3 regions of the Brassicibacter thermophilus genome follow, and region 2 is predicted to be linked to each of the others. Evidence: predicted binding sites of a transcription regulator. Region 2 holds the regulator's gene; each other region holds the start of a gene.

Region 1 (7,384 bases), 310 kb from region 2:
AAAGATTTTATTAAATTCTTACAACCTTCTTCTACATCCTTATATTGTCCTGAACCAACTCCTGCCAAAATAGCAGCTCCTAATGCCCCACCTTGATTAGTATTAATCTCATTAATTGGATATCCTAATATATCAGCAAGGATTTGCTTCCACAATTTACTTTTTGCTCCCCCACCAATAATTCTTATTTGATAAATAGGAACACCTAACTCTTTTAATATTTCAAAAGAATCTTTAATTCCAAATGAAACACCTTCTAGTACTGCTCTTGTTAAATCTCCTCTTTTCACTTTCATATTAAGGCCTATAAAAACTCCTCTTGCATCTGGATCCGCATATGGTGTTCTCTCTCCCATTAAATAAGGTAAAAAGATTACTCCATTACTACCTACTTTACTACCCTCTGCTTCTTTAAGAAGTTTATCAAAAGACTCTCCACTATTTACATCTTCAATCCACCATTTTAAACAACTAGCTGCAGAAAGCATAACTCCCATTAAATGATATCTCCCATTTGCATGGCAAAAAGAATGTAATTTATTTTCCTCATCTAGTACAAAATCATCACATGAGGCAAATACCACTCCAGATGTTCCTAATGTAATAGATACCATTCCATTTTCTACTGTACCTGTCCCAATTGCTCCAGCTGCTTGGTCACCTGCACCTGCAACAACTAACACTTCTCCTTTTATACCAAGGAAATCTTTTATCTCATCTGATAACACTCCTGTTACTTCATAAGATTCATAAAGTTCTGGAAGCATAGTTTTATCAATTTCTAAAAAATCCATCATTTCCTCAGACCATCTTCTATTTTTAACATCTAAAATAAGCATTCCAGAAGCATCTGAAACATCAGTAGCATAATCTCCAGTTAGCTTATACCTTATATAGTCTTTAGGAAGAAGAATGTGATTTATTTGTTTAAAAATATCTTTATGGTTATTCTTAAGCCACAATATCTTGGGAGCAGTAAATCCTGTAAGAGGTTTATTTCCAACTAATTCATTTAATTTCTTTTGTCCAAAAAATTGTTCTATTTCATTACACTCATTAATTGTTCTTTGATCATTCCATAAAATAGCTGGAAACAAAACGTTACCATTTTCATCAAGAGCTACTAAGCCATGCATTTGACCGCTAAAACTTATGGCTTTTATTGCGTCCCTTGGAAGATCATAATTATAAATCAATTCTTTTAATCCTGTTTTTGTTTGAATCCACCAGTCATCAGGATCTTGTTCTGCCCAATTTGCCTTTGGATAGTAAACTGGATATTCCTTTACAACATTTCCCAATATTTTACCATACTCATTCATAGCTAATAATTTTACAGATGATGTACCTAAATCTATACCAATATATATCATATTTACTACCTTCCTATTTTTTCTTAACTTTGAACTAATATAATCATAAGTATGAAACATGTTCCATATAGGGGGGCAATGACTTTTTATCTTTAAAAATATAAATCTCTATGAAACACGTTTCATATTGATAATACCACAAAAAATCATAATTCGTCAATGACTAATTTTAGAATTTAGAAAATTAAAAATTTCACAAACATATATATTAATGAAACAAGTTCTAACCTCAAAATTTATTAATACACTATTTAGAATAATACTTGAAAATAGTCGTGCAGATTTTTTATAATAAAAAACACGAGGACATATCAAAACATATCCTCGCGTCTTTTATTTGTATAAAATATATCGTCGGAACCGTCCCTATGATATATTTTATTACATCATTCCTGGCATTCCGCCACCCATTCCTCCTGGCATTGCATTAGATTTTTCTTCTTCAGGTTCATCAACAACTGCACTTTCAGTAGTAAGTACCATAGATGATACTGAAGCAGCATTTTGTAAAGCTGATCTAGTTACTTTAGTTGGGTCTACTATACCTGCTTTAATCATATCAACATATTTTCCATTTAATGCGTCAAATCCAACGCCTTTTTCACATTCTTTAACTTTTTCAACTATTACTGAACCTTCAAGTCCTGCATTAATAGCTATTTGTCTTACTGGTTCTTCTAAAGCTCTCATTATAATAGCTATACCTGTTTTTTCGTCTCCTTCTGCTTCGTCAACTAACTTTTTGATAGCTGGAATAGCGTTGATAAAAGCAGTTCCACCACCAGGTACTATACCTTCTTCAACTGCAGCTCTTGTTGCAGCTAAAGCATCTTCTATTCTTAACTTTCTTTCTTTTAGTTCTGTTTCTGTAGCTGCACCAACTTGAATAACTGCAACTCCACCAGATAATTTAGCTAATCTTTCTTGTAATTTTTCTTTATCAAATTCTGAAGTAGTTTCTTCTATTTGAGTTTTTATTTGTTTTATTCGATTTTCTATTTCTGACTGTTTTCCTTCTCCGTTAACTATAGTTGTATTTTCTTTATCAACTTTTACTGTACGAGCTTTACCAAGCATTTCAATACTTGCTTCTTTAAGGTCATATCCTAACTCTTCAGAAATTACTTCTCCACCTGTTAAGATAGCAATATCTCTTAACATTTCTTTTCTTCTATCACCAAATCCTGGTGCTTTTACAGCAACACAATTGAATGTTCCTCTTAATTTATTAACAACTAATGTAGCAAGAGCTTCTCCTTCTACGTCTTCAGCGATAATTAATAATTGTTTACCTTGTTGAACTATTTTTTCAAGTATTGGTAATATTTCTTGAATGTTTGATATCTTCTTATCTGTAATTAAAATATATGGATCTTCTAATACAGCTTCCATTTTTTCTGTATCAGTTACCATATATGGTGATAGATATCCTCTATCAAATTGCATACCTTCAACTACATCAAGAGTAGTTCCCATTGATTTTGATTCTTCTACAGTGATAACTCCATCATTACCTACTTTTTCCATAGCCTCAGCTATTAGGTTTCCTATTTCTTCATCTGCAGCAGATATTGAAGCAACCTGAGCTATAGCTTCTTTGCTTTCAATCTTCTTTGATGATGCTTTTATTTCTTCAACTGCTTTTTCAACTGCTTTATTTATACCTTTTTTCAAAATAATTGGATTAGCACCAGCTGCAACATTTTTTAAACCTTCTCTTATAATTGCTTGAGCTAATAATGTAGCTGTAGTAGTTCCATCACCAGCAACATCATTTGTCTTAGTTGCAACTTCTTTAACTAATTGAGCTCCCATGTTTTCATATGGGTCTTTCAATTCTATTTCTCTAGCTATAGTAACACCATCATTTGTAATAAGTGGTGAACCAAATTTCTTACCTAATACTACATTTCTTCCTTTAGGTCCTAAAGTAACCTTAACAGTATTAGCTAATTTATTAATACCTTTTTCCATTGAACGACGTGCTTCTTCTCCAAATCTTATTTCCTTAGACATTAAAATCACACTCCTTTATATTATTATGTAGTAATTACTAAATAACTAAATTTATTCAACTATTGCTAAAATATCATTTAATTTTAATATAGTATATTCCACTCCATCCATCTTTACTTCAGTACCAGAATATTTAGCAAATATTACTTTGTCACCAACTTTAATTTGATCCTTTTTCTTTTCATCATTTGTAATGTCAGCTCCAACGGCTATAACTTCAGCCATTTGAGGTTGTTCTTTAGCTGTATTTGGTAACACAATACCACTTTTCGTTTTTTCCTCAGCTTCAACTTTCTTAATAACTACTCTGTCTCCTAAAGGTTTGATATTCATAAAATTGACCTCCTTGTATATAAATTTTTTAACTGACTAATATATTATTAGCACTCATCATCGTCGAGTGCTAACACTTACAAATATAATGTTATATAAACAGGTTCATGTAATCAAGTTTAATTTTTAATCGTATATTGTCAATATTAATCTTTAATGGCAATTTTGTTATTTTATCTTATTATCGCATTTATTGTCTCTATATTTCTTATATTTTCTTTGTTGAGTAATTTATACAATAAAATATTATATTAAGTTTTAACTTTATAGTAATCCTTCAATTTTCTTTATTATTTAAAATAATATAGTTATAACATAATATATTAAAGGTATAAATATGGCTGGAAGCATATTTCCTATTTTAATCTTCTTTATTTCAAGCATATTAATTCCTATTCCCATAATAAGCAGTCCGCCTACAGCTGACATTTCATTTATAACTTCTGGGGTAAGTAAATTCTTTATTGATGAAGCTGCAATAGTAATAATTCCTTGATAAATGAGTACAGTTATAGATGAAAAAATTACGCCTACACCAAGTGTAGAAGCAAATATTATTGATGAAATACCATCTAGTATAGATTTTGCAAAAAGAGTTTGATGATTTCCTGTTAAGCCACTCTCAAGAGCCCCTACTATTGACATAGCACCAACACAAAAAATTAATGATGACATAACAAACCCTTTAGAAAAACTAGAACTACTGCTTCCAAATTTATCTCCTAACCAAATTCCTAGTTTGTCCAATTTTTCTTCAATATTAAATAGCTCGCCTAATATGCTGCCAACAACTATACTTCCTATCATCAAAAGCATATTTTCTGTCTTGATTGCTCCCGTAATACCAATTATCAATACAGATAAAGCAATTCCCTGCATGATGGTAATTTTATATTTCTCCTTAAGTCCATTTTTAACAAATACCCCTATACTTCCACCAATGATAATTGCAAGAAAATTAACTATAGTTCCTAACATGTATATTCCTCCTTTTGAAACATCAAAGGCAGTCTTTGGCCTATTTGCTTACTTTCTTTGTTTTACCTATACCTAACTCCCTTGCATAGTAAAATAAGTACTGTTGAGCAAATCCTGCATATTCACCGAACTTGTCTCTAGCATACTTTTGTATATCTTTTAGTTTAGTATCTTTTTTTATATAAAAATATTCCATAACCCTTTTTACCCATATGTCAATTGGAAAAGCATCTCGTTTTTCTAAAGAAAAAAGCATAATACAATCAGATACCTTAGGTCCTACTCCAGAAAAAAGCATTAAATTTTTCCTAGCTTCTTCCGTACTTATATTTTTTAGTGCATATATATCCATCTGTTTAGATGATATTATTGCGGAAGCATCTAAGATATACTTAGCTCTAAATCCTGTTTTACATTTTTCTAAATCTTCTATACTGAGCTTTGACAATACCTCTGGGCGTGGAAAGCTATAATAGCTCTCTCCTTGATAGTCTTCTATGTATTCTCCATATCTTTCACATAACAATTTTATAGCTTTTTTTATCATAGGAATTCTATTATTTGCTGAAATAATAAATGAAATCAATATCTCCCATGCATCTTGGTTAAGGATACGAATACCGTGGCCAAATTTCACTGCCTTATCTAATATCGGGTCTTTTGAAAGTATATTTTTTATATTACCATAATCTCTATCTAAGTCAAAGTATTTTACCCAAATGTTTTGAAAATCATCCATATTTGAATTGGATATTACTATGTCTTCTCCTTCTTTTTTAACATTTATTACTTTACCATAAGCTACTCCTGTATAACTTCCATCCTCTTTTTTATCCCACCTAAAGCACTGACCACATTCAAATACATGCTTAGGAACAAAATCTTTAGCATCTTTAATTATTATCTTCCCTTTATCATAAGTTACATCATACTGCATAATTTCACTCCTCAGTAAAATATGTGTATAATACATATTATACCCTATACTTTTTCAAAATAATACTAAATAATATTAAAAACTCTCTGGTTTAAACCAGAGAGTTTTTAATATTAATACCATCCTCTTAATTTCATTACACCTGCAACCTTTTTAATTGAATGCATATAAGCAGCTTTTCTCATAGGTACATCATATTCTTCTTTAATCTTCCAAATATCATTAAATGCATTAACCATAGCTATTTCTTCTTTTTCTTCAACTTCTTTTTCGCTCCAATAATATCCGTAAAGATTTTGTACCCATTCAAAGTATGAAACTGTAACACCACCTGCATTAGTTAAAATATCAGGTGTTACTACTATTCCTTTATTATTAAGTACTTCATCTGCTTCTGGAGTTATAGGACCATTAGCTGCTTCACAAACTAGCTTAGCATTGATTAATTCTGCAACATCTTTTGTAATAGCATTCTCTAAAGCAGCTGGTATCATTATATCAACGTTTAATTTCCAAAAATCTTCTAATGAAATTTCTTCGGCATCTGGATAACCTAAAAGATTTCCGTTCTTTTCCATATAAGCTTGAAGATCTTCAAATTTTAATCCTTTTTCATTATATAAAGCATAAGTTCCTTTTTCCTTACACCATTCTGCTACTGCTACTACATTTCCTCCTAATTTTTCTATATTTTTAACTGTAAATCTACCAACATTTCCAAATCCTTGAACTGCAATTTTTGCATTTTTCATATCTATACCTAATTTTTTAGCAGCTTCTCTAGCTACAACTGCAACACCAAAACCTGTTGCTTCATTTCTACCCTTTGAGCCACCAAATTCAACTGGCTTACCTGTAATTACTCCTATAGCACTATGCCCTACAAGTTTATTATATTCATCAACCATCCATGCCATTATCTGACCATTAGTATTTACATCTGGAGCAGGAATATCATTTTTTTCTCCTAAATATTTATATAAACCGTCAACATATCCTCTAGCAAGTCTTTCTAATTCTCCCTTTGACAATTCTTTGGGATCTACAGTAATACCACCTTTACCTCCACCATAAGGAATGCCTGTTACGCTGCATTTAAATGTCATCCATATTGATAATGCTTTTACTTCATCAGGAGTTACATTGGGATGAAATCTAACCCCACCCTTAGTTGGACCAACTGCATCATTATGTTGAGATCTGTAGCCTTTAAACACTTTAACAGTTCCATCATCCATTTTTACAGGAATTGAAATTTCAATAAATCTCTGAGGTTCTTTAAGCAACTCATATACTTCTGGTTCCATATTTAATTTGTCACAAGCCTCTTTAACTTGTAACTGAGCATTTTTTAAAGGATTTAAGCTTTCCTTTGTCATTTCAAGACCTCCTATTTTATATTAAATTTAAATTGTTATATTTTTAACTAATTGTCAAAGGGACACTTTGTTAATAAAATAAACACAATAAAACATTTTCCTTATGTGTTTTTAGAAACCTTTTCCCTTTTCAAATGGAATTATAACACACTTATATTTTATTGTAAATAGTAAATGGAAATTAGATACTGTCAAGTAAAAGTTGGCAAAATTATTATTTTTAAATTTAATCATCCAATTTTGCTGTTTTAATTATGTTTTTATGCCCGATAGGGCAAGAGTATTCTATTTATACTTTCTACAATTTTAAAAATAAATTTACATATACTTTACAATGATTTCAAAATTGTTATTCTATAATACTAGAC
Region 2 (7,384 bases):
ATATAACTGTTTCAGGGTTGCCCGAACCTAGTGATGTAGAATTAGTTAAAGTTAATACCGAAAAACCATATGTGCTAATATATCACACCCATGGTACTGAAGCTTTTTTACCAATAAATGAAAATCAATTTCATACAACAGAGAGAAAATATAATGTTATTAGTATTGGAGAAATATTATCTGATAAATTGAAAAAAGCTGGTCATAATGTGCAGCATGTTGATGTATATCATGATATTCCATCATATAATGAATCATATTATAGGTCATTAACTACAGCGAAAGACATTTTATCAAATAATAATAATATAAAAATAATATTTGACATACATAGAGATGGTGTAGATGAAAATGCAAGTTACATAGACAAAGCGAAAAAAGAAGCAAAGGTAAATATTGATGGTCAAGATGTTGCTACATTTTCAATGGTTATAGGAAATGAAAATCCCAATAAAGAACAATTGATTAATTTTGCAAAATATATTAAACTAATTTCTGATAAGATGTATCCAGGATTGTGTAAAGGTATTATTATAAAACCATATGGCAAATTTAATCAATATCTTTCTGATCATTATGTACTACTTGAAGTAGGGAGTAACTTAAATACAGTAGATGAAGCTAAAAGAAGTGCAGAGCTAATTGGAGATGTTTTAAATAATGTTATTAATCACATATTAGAATGAGAAATTACTTTGGTGTCTGTTAATTTTCAACTTTTTTTTAGTAACGTATAGTGGTATAATAACATAAAAAGTAATTTTGGGGAGGTAACTCTATGACAGAAGAAAAAAATGTAAAGAAAGAAGTGTATGAATGGATAAAGAGTATAGCCTTAGCTATAATAATTGCCATATTGATTAAAACTTTTATATTTAATACTACTTACGTTTTAGGTAGTTCTATGTATCCAACACTTCATGAAAAGGATAGATTATTTACTAATAAAATTGTATATACATTTAAGTCGCCAAAGCGAGGAGATATAGTAGTTTTGAAAGCCCCTGATGATCCAGAAAAAGATTATATAAAAAGAGTAATCGGTGTGGAAGGAGATTTAATTGAAATAAAGGATGGTAAAGTGTATTTAAATGGTGATTTATTAGAAGAAGATTACCTAGAAGATGATGCATATACTTACACTTATGGTCAAAATGTTTGGAAGGTTCCTAAAGGCTATGTTTTTGTACTTGGAGATAATAGACATAAATCAGCTAGTAAAGATAGTAGGTATTTTGGTTGTGTAAAAGTTGATTCTATTAAAGGAAAAGCAAGCTTTAGGTATTTTCCGTTTGATGGTAGAGTAGGTGTTTTAAAATAAATTAGAATATATATATAAAATGTTGTCTATAATAATTTTGGTGATTATTATGGGCAAGAGATTAGAAAGATATCATAGAGTAAGAAAAGAAAAAAAAATAAAAAGACAAAGATTTTTAATCGTTTTTTTGATGGTAATATTTTTTTTAACTGGTTTAGTAATAGTTGATAATTCTTTAAGAGAAATGATGTGTATAGAAGATAAAGGGTTATTTGATATTTTGAAGATAGAAGAAAATTATGATATTACGTTTATTGGGAAAAATTTTCATATAGATAGTAAAGATATTAAAACATTTTTAAAGGTAAAAACGGATTTATTTTTAGATGAGGTTTTTGAAATATTTAATACTATTGTTGGAAAGATATCTAGTGAAATTATATATTAATGATGACCAGGCATATGCTTGGTCTTTTAAAATTATATTATAAAACTTTGTTAAATGAATGTTTTATATAAAAAAGAGTATATGATATAATTTAATAAGTTGTTTTTATATAAATGATCGAATTATTATTATAAATAAGATTTTTAAGGAGGATACATATGCTTGAAAAAAAACAGGATAAAATACGAAATTTTTGTATTATAGCTCATATAGACCACGGTAAATCAACATTAGCAGATAGACTTATTGAAAAAACTGGTGTTTTAACAAAAAGGGAGATGCATGAACAGTTTTTAGATAATATGGATTTAGAAAGAGAAAGAGGAATTACTATTAAATTGCAAACTATAAGATTAGTTTATAAAGCAAAGGACGGAAATGAGTATATTTTAAACCTTATTGATACTCCTGGACATGTGGATTTTAACTATGAGGTATCTAAAAGTCTTGCGGCATGTGAAGGAGCATTATTGGTGGTAGATGCTGCTCAAGGCATTGAGGCACAAACACTTGCTAATGTGTATTTAGCAATTGAACAAGATTTAGAGATAGTTCCTATAATTAATAAAATCGATTTGCCTAGTGCAAGACCTGATGAAGTAAAGGATGAAATAGAAGATGTCATTGGTATTGATTGTTCTGATGCACCTATGGTGTCTGCTAAAGAGGGATTAAATATAGATGAAGTGTTAGAAGCTATAGTAAAAAGAATACCATCACCAAATGGAGATGTAAATAAACCTCTTAAAGCTCTGATTTTTGATTCATATTATGATAATTATAGGGGTGTTGTAGCTTTTATAAGGGTATTTGAAGGGAAAATAGAAAAAGGTATGACTATTAAAATGATGTCAAATGGAAAAGAATTCGAAGTAACAGAAGTAGGTATAAATGTTGCAAAACAGCTAAGTGTAGAAAAACTTGAAGCTGGTGATGTAGGTTATGTAGCTGCGAGCATAAAAAAAGTTGGTGATGCTAGAGTAGGAGATACAATAACAGATGCACATAATCCCACTGATAAACCGTTACCAGGTTATAAAAAGGTAACGCCTATGGTATACTGTGGCATATATCCTGCAGAAGGAGAAGATTATAACAGTGTAAGAGATGCTTTAGAAAAGTTACAGGTTAATGACGCAGCTCTAGTTTTCGATCCTGAAACTTCAGTTGCATTAGGATATGGTTTTAGGTGCGGATTTTTAGGTTTACTTCATATGGAGATTATTCAAGAAAGATTAGAAAGAGAATTTGACTTAAACATTATTACTACAGCACCAAGTGTTATATATAAAATAGTAAAAACGGACGGAAAAACTATAGATATTCAAAACCCGACAAACCTTCCACCTATGACAGAAATAGAAGTTATGAAGGAGCCTATTGTTGATGTTTCTATTATGACTCCAGATGATTATGTAGGGGCTATTATGGAATTATGCCAAAATAGAAGAGGCGTTTTTAAGAATATGGAATATATTGAATCAAATAGAGTTGTTATGCATTATGAAATTCCTTTAAATGAAGTTATATATGATTTTTTTGATGCTTTAAAATCTAAAACAAGAGGATATGCTTCATTAGATTATGAGCTAAAGGGGTATAAGGATTCTGAACTTGTAAAAATGGACATACTAATAAACGGTGAGTTAGTAGATGCTTTTTCTATTATTGTGCATAAAGATAAGGCTTATGAAAGAGCTAGAATGATAACTGAAAGGTTAAAAAATGTAATACCTAGACATCAATTTGCTATACCTATTCAAGCAGCAATTGGTGGGAAAATAATTGCTAGAGAAACAGTAAAAGCATTAAGAAAAGATGTTTTGGCTAAATGCTATGGTGGAGATATATCTAGGAAAAAGAAATTATTAGAAAAGCAAAAAGAAGGCAAAAAGAGAATGAGACAAATAGGTAGTGTTGATGTGCCACAAGAAGCTTTTCTTTCCGTTTTAAAATATGATGAAAAATAATTCTAAAATTTTCAATATATAGGGATCAATATGTGTTAATAAAAGCATTGAAGCTATATACCTGTCAAAACAATAAGAAGGTGAATTTATGAATGAAATTTCCATATACATACATATTCCTTTTTGCCAAAAGAAATGCAATTATTGTGATTTTAATTCTTTTTCTGATTGTTTAGATATAGTGCCAGATTATATTAGTTATCTGAAGAGAGAAATTGATCTGTATAGGAATGTACTTAAAAACTATGAAATAAAAACGATTTTCTTTGGTGGTGGAACTCCTTCATTAATTGATGCTAAATATATTGCTGAAACATTAAAGTATATTTATAACAATTTTAATATTAGTCATTTAAAAGAAATAACGTTGGAAGCTAATCCTAAAACATTAAATAGTGAAAAATTAAAGATTTATAAAGATATAGGTATTAATAGAATTAGTTTAGGGGTACAGACATTAAACGATAAGTTGCTAAAAAGATTAGGAAGGATTCACGACTCAAAAATATTTTATAAAAATTATGAAGAAGTAAGAAAACATGGATTTAAAAATGTTAATGTTGACGTAATGTTTAACTTGCCTAATCAAGGTATTGATGATGTATTAGAAACTTTAAATAAATTAGTAAAATTAAATCCTGAGCATATATCTTATTATAGTCTTACTCTCGAAAAAAATACACCTTTTTACAATGATTATAAAAATAATAAATTACACCTTCCAGATGAAGATACAGAAAGACTTATGTACCATAAAGGATTAGAATTTCTACAAAAAAAAAGATATGTTCATTATGAAATTTCCAATTTAGCTAAAGAAGGATACCAATGCTTTCATAATTTAGTATATTGGAAAGTAAAACCATATATAGGACTTGGCCTTTCTGCACATTCTAATATTAATGGTGTAAGATATGGGAATTATGACGACTTTAAAAACTATTTTTCTTCTATTGAGAATGGGAAATTACCTTTTAAGGAAATGGAGTTTATTGATAAAAAAATGGAGATGAGTGAGTTTACTATTTTAGGGTTAAGGTTGATAGATGGTATTAGTTATGAAGATTTTTATAAAAGGTTTAATTGTTCATTGGATAATGTATTTGGTGATATATTAAATAAATATGTGAATGAAGGGCTGATTAAGACCGAAGATAAAAGGGTAAAATTAACTAATAAAGGTCTGGATTTATGTAATCAAATTTTTGTTGATCTTTTACCTTAAAATAATGAAAAGTTTTTTATAGAAAGGTATTGACAAAATTTTATATCAATGATAACTTAAAATCGTAGGATTAGCACTCAATAACACAGAGTGCTAATAAAACACAAATATGATTGTTTTTATCATAGTTTTGAGGTGATAAGTTATGCTTGATGATAGAAAAATAAAAGTTTTACAGGCTATCATTCATAGCTATATAACTACCGCAGAGCCTATAGGGTCAAGAACTATATCTAAAAAATATAATTTAGGAGTAAGCTCTGCTACCATAAGGAATGAGATGTCTGATCTAGAAGATCTTGGTTATTTGAGTCAGCCTTACACATCTGCAGGACGGATACCATCTGATAAAGCATATAGATTGTATGTTGATAAATTAATGAAAGATGCTAAAGTTAATAATGAGATGAAAATGAATATAAAGCAAAAGTTATATCAAGAAATTGGAGAATTAGACCAACTTATTCAAAAATCAGCTAAAATTCTCTCTGGTGTTACTAAATATACTTCGCTTGCTGTTGCACCACAGATTAAGAAGACAATTTTAAAGCATATACAATTAGTTCCAATAGACGAATATAAAATTTTGCTGGTACTAGTGAGTGAATCTGGTATAGTTAAAAATTCTATACTAAGGATAGATGAAGCGATTTCGCCAAATCAGTTAAACAAAATCTCTAATTTTTTCAATGCCCGGTTGACAGGATATACATTTGAAGAAATAGGAAATAAGATAGAAGAAGAAATTGTAAAAGAGATGTACGATTTAAGTAGTATAATAAAAAAAGTCATACCAATTATAAGTCAGTCAGCATTTGAAGGATTAAATCATGTTACTTTATTTTCAGATGGAGTTACAAATATTTTTAATTTCCCTGAATATAATGATATTTCTAAAGCAAAGTCTTTTATTTCATTTATTGAAGATAAAGATGCTGTTATAGATACATTATTAAATACGGGATTTAATGATGTTGAAATTAAAATTGGAAGCGAAAATTGTTACGATGAAATTAAAGATTGTAGTGTAATTACTGCTACATATAAAATAAATGGAAAGACAATTGGTAAGATTGGGGTTATAGGCCCTACTAGGATGAATTATTCAGAAGTAATTTCAACTGTAAAATCCATAGCTGAAAGTTTAAATGAAGTTATAGAACAATATTTGAAGTAAAAATATATTTTGATAATAAAGGTGTAAGATTTTATCTTGCACCTATATATTGTGTTATTTAATTTTTAATAATATATAACTAATAAAAAAGAGGTGAAAAATGTTGGAACATAAAGACGAGTTAAAAAAGGATATGGATGATAGTATAGAACCTAATGAAGATGAAAATAAGAATAACAAATGTGATTCGCAAAAGGATGAACCAACAAAAAATAGTGAATGTTGTAGTGAAAAATGTAAAGAAACTAAAAAAGATTTAGATGATAATGAAAAAAAACAGAAAGAAGAAAATGAAATTAAAGAAAGCAGTAATAAGAGTAAAGAATATGAAGATCTACTTAAAGAAAAAGAAGAAATAAGTAATAGATTTTTAAGATTACAAGCAGACTTTAGTAATTATAAAAAGAGAGTTGCAAAGGATAAGGAAAAGATATATGCGTATGCAGCAGAAGAGCTAATAACTCAATTGTTACCTACTTTAGATAATTTTGATAGAGCGTTATCTTCTATAACAAATAAAGATGATGAGTTTTATAAGGGAATGGAGATGATATATAAGCAAACAATTAAAGTATTAGAAAATTATGGGTTAAAAGAAATAAAAGCAATAGGAGAAAAATTTGATCCTAATTTTCACCATGCAGCAGCAACGGAAAAAAATGATAAATATGAAGAAAATACTATTATAGAAGTTTTTCAAAAGGGATATTTGTTAAAAGATAAGGTTATCCGACCAAGTATTGTTAAGGTTATAAAATAAATTCTATTTTAGTTAAGGAGGAATAAATTATGGGAAAAATTATTGGAATTGATTTAGGAACAACAAATTCTTGTGTTGCAGTTATGGAAGGTGGAGAACCTGTTATTATTCCAAATGCAGAGGGTAATAGAACTACTCCATCCATAGTTGCTTTTACTAAAAATGGTGAAAGGTTAGTTGGCGAAACAGCTAAAAGGCAAGCTATAACAAATCCTGATAAGACGATAATTTCTATTAAAAGGCATATGGGTTCTGATTATAAAGTTAATATAGATGGCAAAGAATATACTCCTCAAGATATTTCAGCTATGATATTACAGAAACTTAAGGCAGATGCTGAAAATTATTTAGGAGAAACTGTAACAGATGCTGTAATTACAGTACCTGCATATTTCACAGATAGCCAAAGGCAAGCAACAAAAGATGCTGGAAGAATAGCAGGTTTAAACGTTAGAAGAATAATTAATGAACCAACTGCAGCTTCATTAGCATATGGAATGGATAAGGAGAATGAACATCAAAAGATTATGGTATTTGACCTCG
Region 3 (7,384 bases), 470 kb from region 2:
TAAACTTGCTGCTATATCTGCTGCTTTTAATAAATTAATAGCATCGTAAACTGTTAATGCTCCTATAGATGTCATTACTTGAGTTCCATTAATGAGTGCTAATCCTTCTTTTGATGTTAACTCTACAATTTCTATACCTGCCTTTTCCATAGCTTCTTTTCCTGTCATCCTTTGGCCTTTATACAAAGCCTCTCCAAGTCCAATCATAACTAATACCATATGTGCTAATGGTGCAAGGTCTCCGCTAGCACCTAAAGACCCTTTTTCAGGTATTACGGGGTGCACTCCTTTATTGAGCATTTGTAAAAGCGTTTCCAATGTAGATAATCTTATTCCTGAGTACCCTTTTGCTAAAGCATTTGCTCTAAGTAGCATGATACCTCTTACTATTTCTTCATCTAAAATATCTCCTACACCTACAGCGTGACTCATAATAAGATTTTTTTGTAACTGTTTTGTTTCTTCTTTTGAAATCATTACATCACTAAATTTTCCAAAACCTGTAGTTATACCATATACTATTTTCCCTTGATCTACAAAATCATCTACTACTTTTCTAGATTTGATTACATTTTCTTTTGCTTCATCACTTAACTCAACTTCTACATTTTTCCTGCATACCTCAACGAACTGTTCTAGAGTCAAACTATTACCATCGATCACTACTTTTTGCATTTATAAACCTCCTATCATTATTTTAAAAAACAAAAAAGCGAATTTCAACACTATAAAATGTTAAAATTCGCCTCCTAATATCTTAAACATCTTTAGACGAAAGTTATTTAGTTAAGAAATTGAATAAATTAATTTGTTCAATTTTAACTCACAGTATTTTTGCCCTTTAGTTTCACAACCCATTCTCTAATTATATTTTAATATATAATTTTTATTAAGTCAACATATGAAAACTAGATAAGGAACCTGCAAAATCTTTTAAAATATTTATTATTTAAATTCTTAAATTTAATAATAATTTAAAAAAGGACAAAAATTGTCCACTATACGATATAAAATAAAATTATATTAAATACTTAAATAATTTAGAGCAGGGGGTTTAAAATGAGGTATAGGAAATTATCTAGGTCGGAGGTATTAAGAATATTAAGACAAAAAGATAGAATTATAAAAAAACTATATAGAGAGAAACAAGAACTAAAGCATTATGCATCATTTGATAGTATGACTCATGCTTTAAATAGAGGAATTGGTATTAATATTTTGAAAAAAAAGATGATAAAAGCGAAAATTACTGGTGATAAATTAACGGTATGTTTTATTGATGTTGATGAACTTAAAAAAATTAATGATAATTTTGGACACAGTGAAGGAGATAGGCTTTTAATAAATATAGTAAAAATCATTAAGGGAAATATTAGAAAGAATGATTTTATAATTAGACTTGGCGGAGATGAATTTTTAATAGTATTTCCTCAGACTGATATAAAATGTGCTCGGGGCATCTTAAAAAGAATTTGTGATAAAATAACTAAAATAAATAGCAAGGGAACAAATAATTATAAAATGTCTATAAGTTACGGGTTTGCTCAATTTAATCCTAACAGTCAATTGAATGTAAAAAAACTAATCGACAAAGCAGACGAAGAAATGTACAAAAAAAGTAAAAAAATAAAGGATTTTAAACATAAATGTCAAAATAAAACGATATTATAAAAATTTTATGAAGCAAGGTGGCAAATTATATCATGGAAAGAAATAGGGCACAAGGAGTTATTTTTTTATTTGATATATTGCTGAAAGGAGGAATAGTAAATAAGCAAGATGTAGCAGAAAAGTTAGGAGTTAGTACAAAGAGTATATCTAGATATATTAGTGATTTAAATTCGTATTTTACTAATGAAGGTATACAAAGACGTGTAAAGTATAGTAGGCAAAAAAGAGGATATGTGCTTGAAACAACAGAAGAAAATATATTTACTAAAAAAGAGATACTTGCAATATCAAAAGTGCTTTTAGAAAGTAGAGGGTTTAATAAAAAAGAAATAAATATAATTATAGAAAAACTTTTAAACAATTGTGTTCATAAAGATAAATCATACATACGACAAGTCATAGGAAATGAGTTAAACAATTATGTTCCACCGAAACATAATGAAGATTTAATAGATAAGTTGTGGAATTTAAGTGAAGCCATTGTTAAACAAAAAAAAATTAAAATTGAATATACCAAAATAATAGATAAAGGAAAAATAAGTTTTGATTCCATAGAGAGAATATTAATTCCTCAAGGTTTATTGTTTTCTGAATATTATTTTTATTTAATAGCTTTTATTGATGGCAAAAATTATGAATATCCTGGTATTTATAGGTTAGATAGGATTAAAAGTTATCATGTTTTAGAAGAAGGATTTAGAATTAATTATAGAGATAGATTTAAAGAAGGGGAGTTTAGGAATCATATTCAATTTATGCAATCAGGGAAATTACAGACGATTAAGTTTAAATTTAAAGGTAAATCTATTGAAGCGGTTTTAGATAGATTGCCTACAGCTGAGATTATTAGCGAAAATAATGGCGAGTATCTTATAAAAGCAAAAGTTTTTGGAAAAGGTATTAAAATGTGGCTTTTAAGCCAGGGAGAAGCTATTGAAGTTATAGAACCTAGAGAATTTAGAGAAGATATGAAAATGACTATTTGCAATATGCTATATGCATATAATAATGAAAATAACTTTAATTAGATACAAATTTATAAATTATGGCAAAACTCCTGAAAATCTTATGAAACTATCAAAGGAGAATATAATTAATTTTATTATATTTTATGCATTAAAATAGTATTTTGGCAATAATTTTAATTATAGAGTATTATGCTCATTTATTAATGTGTTATATAGTATATTTGTTTTTATATTGGTTTATATGCTTCAAGGTAGCCTAAAAAGCTGAATTAAAGCATATAAACCAATAGGGATCTATAATTCATTTATGTACAACTTATGTTTTTTATTAAAAAAGAATACTCCTACTCCACCAATACCCAAATGTGAACCAAGTACACTACCTATTTTATCTATTAATATTTTATTATTTCCTATCTTTTTAATAATCATATCTTTAATTTCTAAAGCAGTTTCTAAATCATCTGCATGACTTATTCCTATAATTTGGTTTGGAAATTCTTTAATTCTTTGTTGAACTATATCTACAACTCTATTTAACGATTTTTTTCTACCTCTAATTTTTTCTATTACTTCCATTTTACCATCTCTAACGTGAAGAATAGGTTTTATGTTGAGCAAATTTCCTATTATAGCTTGACTTTTATTTATTCTTCCACCCTTTAAAAGCCAACTTAAATCGTTAATAGTAAAGATATGTTCTATATGCTCTGAATACTCCTTAGATGCTTTAATTATATTGTTAAAACTAGCACCTGCTTGAGCTAATTTAGCACCCTGCAATGTGATCAATCCTGAGCCTATAGCACCAGCTTTTGTGTCTATTATTTCCATCTTAACATTAGGGTACTGTTCTTTAAGTTCTTTAATAATCATAGCAGCTGTTTGATATGTGCTAGAAAGTTTTGAAGAAAATGAATAAAAAATGAAATCTGTACCTTTAGAAGCATATTTTTTAAATAAATCGTATGTTTCCTTAGGATTTGGCAGCGAAGTTTTAGGAAGTATTCCATTTTTCATGGCATTATATACTTCTTCAACTTTTATTGTAACTTTATCCCAAAATTCTTTTCCATTTATGTATACCCTAAGTGGTAAAACCTTTATACCATATTTGTCTATAATATGTTTTGGCAAATCACATGTGCTGTCAACTATTATTTTAGTCATACCATTTATCTCTCCTTATACTTTAATAATACCATAAAAGTTATTTTACCAAACAGCGATATATCCATCACAGCGTGATTCTGTTCCTCCGCACAATGTACCTTCTTCTGTTTTCCAGATAATTTGACCTCTTCCAAAGTTACCTGGTTCAGGGTCAATAACTATATCATGGCCTTTTGCAGTTAATTCTTGGATTATATCGCTAGGGAAATTCTTTTCTACTTTTATCGTTTTATCTTTTATCCACTGCCATCTAGGAGCATCTAGTGCATCCTGTGGATTAAGGGCAAAATCTATTGTATTTGTTATTACTTGAAGGTGACCTTGAGGCTGCATAAATCCACCCATAACTCCAAATGGACCAACTGCTTCTCCATCTTTCATTAAAAAGCCTGGTATAATGGTATGATAAGGTTTCTTTCTACCTTCAATACAATTAGGATGGCCTGGTTTAATGTTAAAATTTTTACCCCTATTATGTAATGCTATACCTGTTTCTGGTATAACTATCCCTGATCCAAAGCCTATATAGTTGCTTTGTATATATGAGACCATGTTACCTTCATTGTCTGCAGTACATAGATATACAGTTCCACCTGACTGTGGAGTACCTACAGTAGGCTGTAAGGCTGTATTACTTATTAATGAAGCTCTTTCTTTTGCATATTTTTCAGATAATAGATCTTCACAGCTATAATTCATATAGTTTATATCAGCAACGTATTCTTTAGTATCGATAAAAGCTAATTTCATTGATTCTATAAGTTTGTGGTAAGTATCAGCATTCTCTTTGTTAGACACTTCAAAATTTTTAAATATATTCAAGGCCATCAAAGCACTTATACCGTGACCATTAGGAGGAATTTCATATACTTCATAACCTTTATAATCTATTTTTATAGGTTCTACCCACTCTGGATAATAAGATGCTAAATCTTCTTTTCTAATGTATCCATTGTACTTTCTACTGAAGCTGTCAATCTTATCGGCAAGTTTTCCTCTATAAAATGATTCTGATTTTGTCTTTGCAATCTCTTCTAAAGTCTGTGCATGTAATTCAGATTTCCATACTTCACCTGGTTTTGGAGCATGTCCATTTGGGGTAAAAACCTTAAACCAGTTTTTGTACTCTTCTCCATTTAGCGACTTTTTATATATTTTGTAAGCTATATTCCAAAATCTAGATACTGTAGGAGTGACGGCATATCCATTTCTTGCTGTAATAATAGCTGGCTGTAGGAGTTTTTCAAATGGTAGTTTTCCGAACTTTTTTGATAATTCTGCCCATGCAGCTGGTACGCCTGGTACAGTAACTGGTATTAGCCCGTATTTAGGTATCTCGCTATAACCTTTTTCGATGAGTTTTTTTGATGAGATGAGGCTTGGGGCATATCCGCTGCTATTTAATCCGTGAAGTTTACCATTTGCCCATACTAATGCAAAGGCATCGCCTCCTATACCGTTTGAAGTAGGTTCTACAACTGTTAACATAGCTGCTGCTGCTACAGCAGCGTCTATAGCATTGCCACCTTTTTTTATAATTTCAAGACCTGCTTGAGCAGCAAGAGGTTGAGAAGTTGCGACCATAGCGTTTTTAGCATAAAGCAAATTTCGTATAGATGGATACTTTTTTGTTAGAGCATTAAATTTCATAACAAACAATCCTTTCTTATACTATTGAAGAAATTGCAAAGTTTTGAGTTTGTAGCAATTATTCAAATTTCTCTATTGTTAATAGAAGAGAGTAAAATTTCATGACATTACTTAATAATATTATACATCATAATAAAAGAAAAAGTGAGAAAAATTGAGCAATTTTTATATAGATGTGTAAACCACTTGACAAATTATATGGATTTGATAAATTATAATTAGCACTCCTCTTAATAGAGTGCTAACAATTTGGAAAAATCTTGGTGAAGGGAGAAGATTTATATGGAAAAAAAGGAATTTAAAGCAGAATCGAAACGACTGTTGAATTTGATGATTAATTCCATTTATACTCATAAGGAAATATTTTTAAGAGAGTTAATTTCCAATGCAAGTGATGCTATTGATAAAATTTATTATAAAGCTTTAACAGATGAAAATTTAACATTTAATAAAGACGATTATTACATAAAGATTATACCTGACAAAGAAAATAGGACATTAACAGTGCTTGATACAGGAATTGGGATGACTAAAGAAGAGTTAGAAGAAAACCTAGGGGTAATAGCTAAAAGCGGTTCTCTTGCATTTAAGAAAGAAAATGAAATGAAAGACGGCTTTGATATTATAGGACAATTTGGAGTAGGTTTTTATTCAGCATTCATGGTTGCTAAATCAGTTACAGTTATAAGTAAGGCTTTTGGTAGCGATCAAGCATATAAATGGGAATCACAAGGGGCTGATGGATATACTATTGAGCCTTGTGAAAAGGAACATTTTGGTACAGAAATAATATTAAAGATAAAAGATAATACTGAAGATGAGAAATATGATGAATTCTTAGAAGAATATAGATTAAGGTCTATTATTAAAAAATATTCAGATTTCATAAGATACCCTATAAAAATGGATGTTACAGAATCAAAACTTAAAGAAGGTTCAAAAGATGAATATGAAGATGTAGTGGTAGAAAAAGTTATTAATAGCATGGTACCAATTTGGAGAAAAAATAAAAATGAGCTTACTAAAGAAGACTATGAGAATTTTTATTCAGAAAAACGTTATGGCTTTGATAAACCTTTAAAATACATTCATATAAAAGCTGAAGGTTTAATAAGGTACAATGCTATATTATTCATACCAGAAAATATGCCTTATAATTTTTACACTACTGAATATGAAAAGGGATTAGAGCTGTACTCAAATGGTGTTTTAATAATGAATAAATGTCCAGATTTACTTCCTGATTATTTTAGCTTTGTAAAGGGTATGGTGGATTCTGAAGATTTGTCATTAAACATTTCTAGGGAAATGCTTCAGCATGATAGACAGTTAAAAGTAATCGCTAAAAATATAAAAGATAAGATAAAAAATGAGTTAGAGTTGCTTCTTAAAAATGATAGAGAAAAATATGAATCATTTTATAAGAATTTTGGTAGACAGTTAAAGTATGGTGTTTATAGTGATTTTGGACAGCACAAAGAAGATTTACAAGATTTATTGATGTTCTATTCATCAAAAGAGAAAAAAATGGTAACCTTAAGCGAATATGTAGATAGGATGAAAGAAGATCAAAAGTATATTTACTATGCTTCTGGAGACTCTGTAGATAGAATTGATAAAATGCCTCAAATAGAGCTTTTGTCGGACAAAGGATATGAAATATTGTATTTTACTGATGATATAGACGAATTTGCTATTCGCATGTTAATGAAATATAAAGATAAAGAATTTAAGTCTGTATCTAGTGGAGACTTAGGAATAGATGAAAAAGATGAAAAAGAGGAGAAAAATGATGAAACAGAAGAAAATAAGAAAATATTTGAATTTATGAAAAATACTTTAGGGGATAAGGTTAAGGATGTAAGACCATCAAAAAGGTTAAAAAATCATCCAGTATGTATTGCTACCGATGGGGAATTGAC

Evidence for each region. The regulator HrcA, encoded in region 2, represses chaperone genes, less so after heat shock. The targets are predictions, from matches to a motif close to ATTAGCACTCNATANTATNGAGTGCTAAT.
Region 1: a site for HrcA is predicted at 3,769-3,797, ahead of ACZ41D_RS11225 (co-chaperone GroES). Genes of this name have one in related genera too.
Region 3: a site for HrcA is predicted at 5,680-5,708, ahead of htpG (molecular chaperone HtpG). Genes of this name have one in related genera too.

What each region holds. Positions count from the first base shown of each region.
Region 1 covers NZ_AP042446.1:2,342,123-2,349,506, forward strand. The annotation lists gene xylB (xylulokinase) at 1-1,373, opposite strand, end outside; gene groL (chaperonin GroEL) at 1,755-3,389, opposite strand; gene ACZ41D_RS11225 (co-chaperone GroES) at 3,441-3,722, opposite strand; gene ACZ41D_RS11230 (DUF554 domain-containing protein) at 4,017-4,700, opposite strand; gene ACZ41D_RS11235 (DNA-3-methyladenine glycosylase family protein) at 4,741-5,637, opposite strand; gene ACZ41D_RS11240 (Glu/Leu/Phe/Val family dehydrogenase) at 5,751-7,016, opposite strand.
Region 2 covers NZ_AP042446.1:2,028,867-2,036,250, reverse strand. The annotation lists gene spoIIP (stage II sporulation protein P) at 1-686, shown strand, start outside; gene lepB (signal peptidase I) at 779-1,321, shown strand; gene ACZ41D_RS09740 (hypothetical protein) at 1,371-1,709, shown strand; gene lepA (translation elongation factor 4) at 1,868-3,679, shown strand; gene hemW (radical SAM family heme chaperone HemW) at 3,768-4,904, shown strand; gene hrcA (heat-inducible transcriptional repressor HrcA) at 5,050-6,081, shown strand; gene grpE (nucleotide exchange factor GrpE) at 6,182-6,841, shown strand; gene dnaK (molecular chaperone DnaK) at 6,871-7,384, shown strand, end outside.
Region 3 covers NZ_AP042446.1:2,497,127-2,504,510, reverse strand. The annotation lists gene hutH (histidine ammonia-lyase) at 1-675, opposite strand, end outside; gene ACZ41D_RS11980 (GGDEF domain-containing protein) at 1,060-1,671, shown strand; gene ACZ41D_RS11975 (helix-turn-helix transcriptional regulator) at 1,704-2,699, shown strand; gene ACZ41D_RS11970 (DegV family protein) at 2,934-3,809, opposite strand; gene ggt (gamma-glutamyltransferase) at 3,855-5,462, opposite strand; gene htpG (molecular chaperone HtpG) at 5,745-7,384, shown strand, end outside.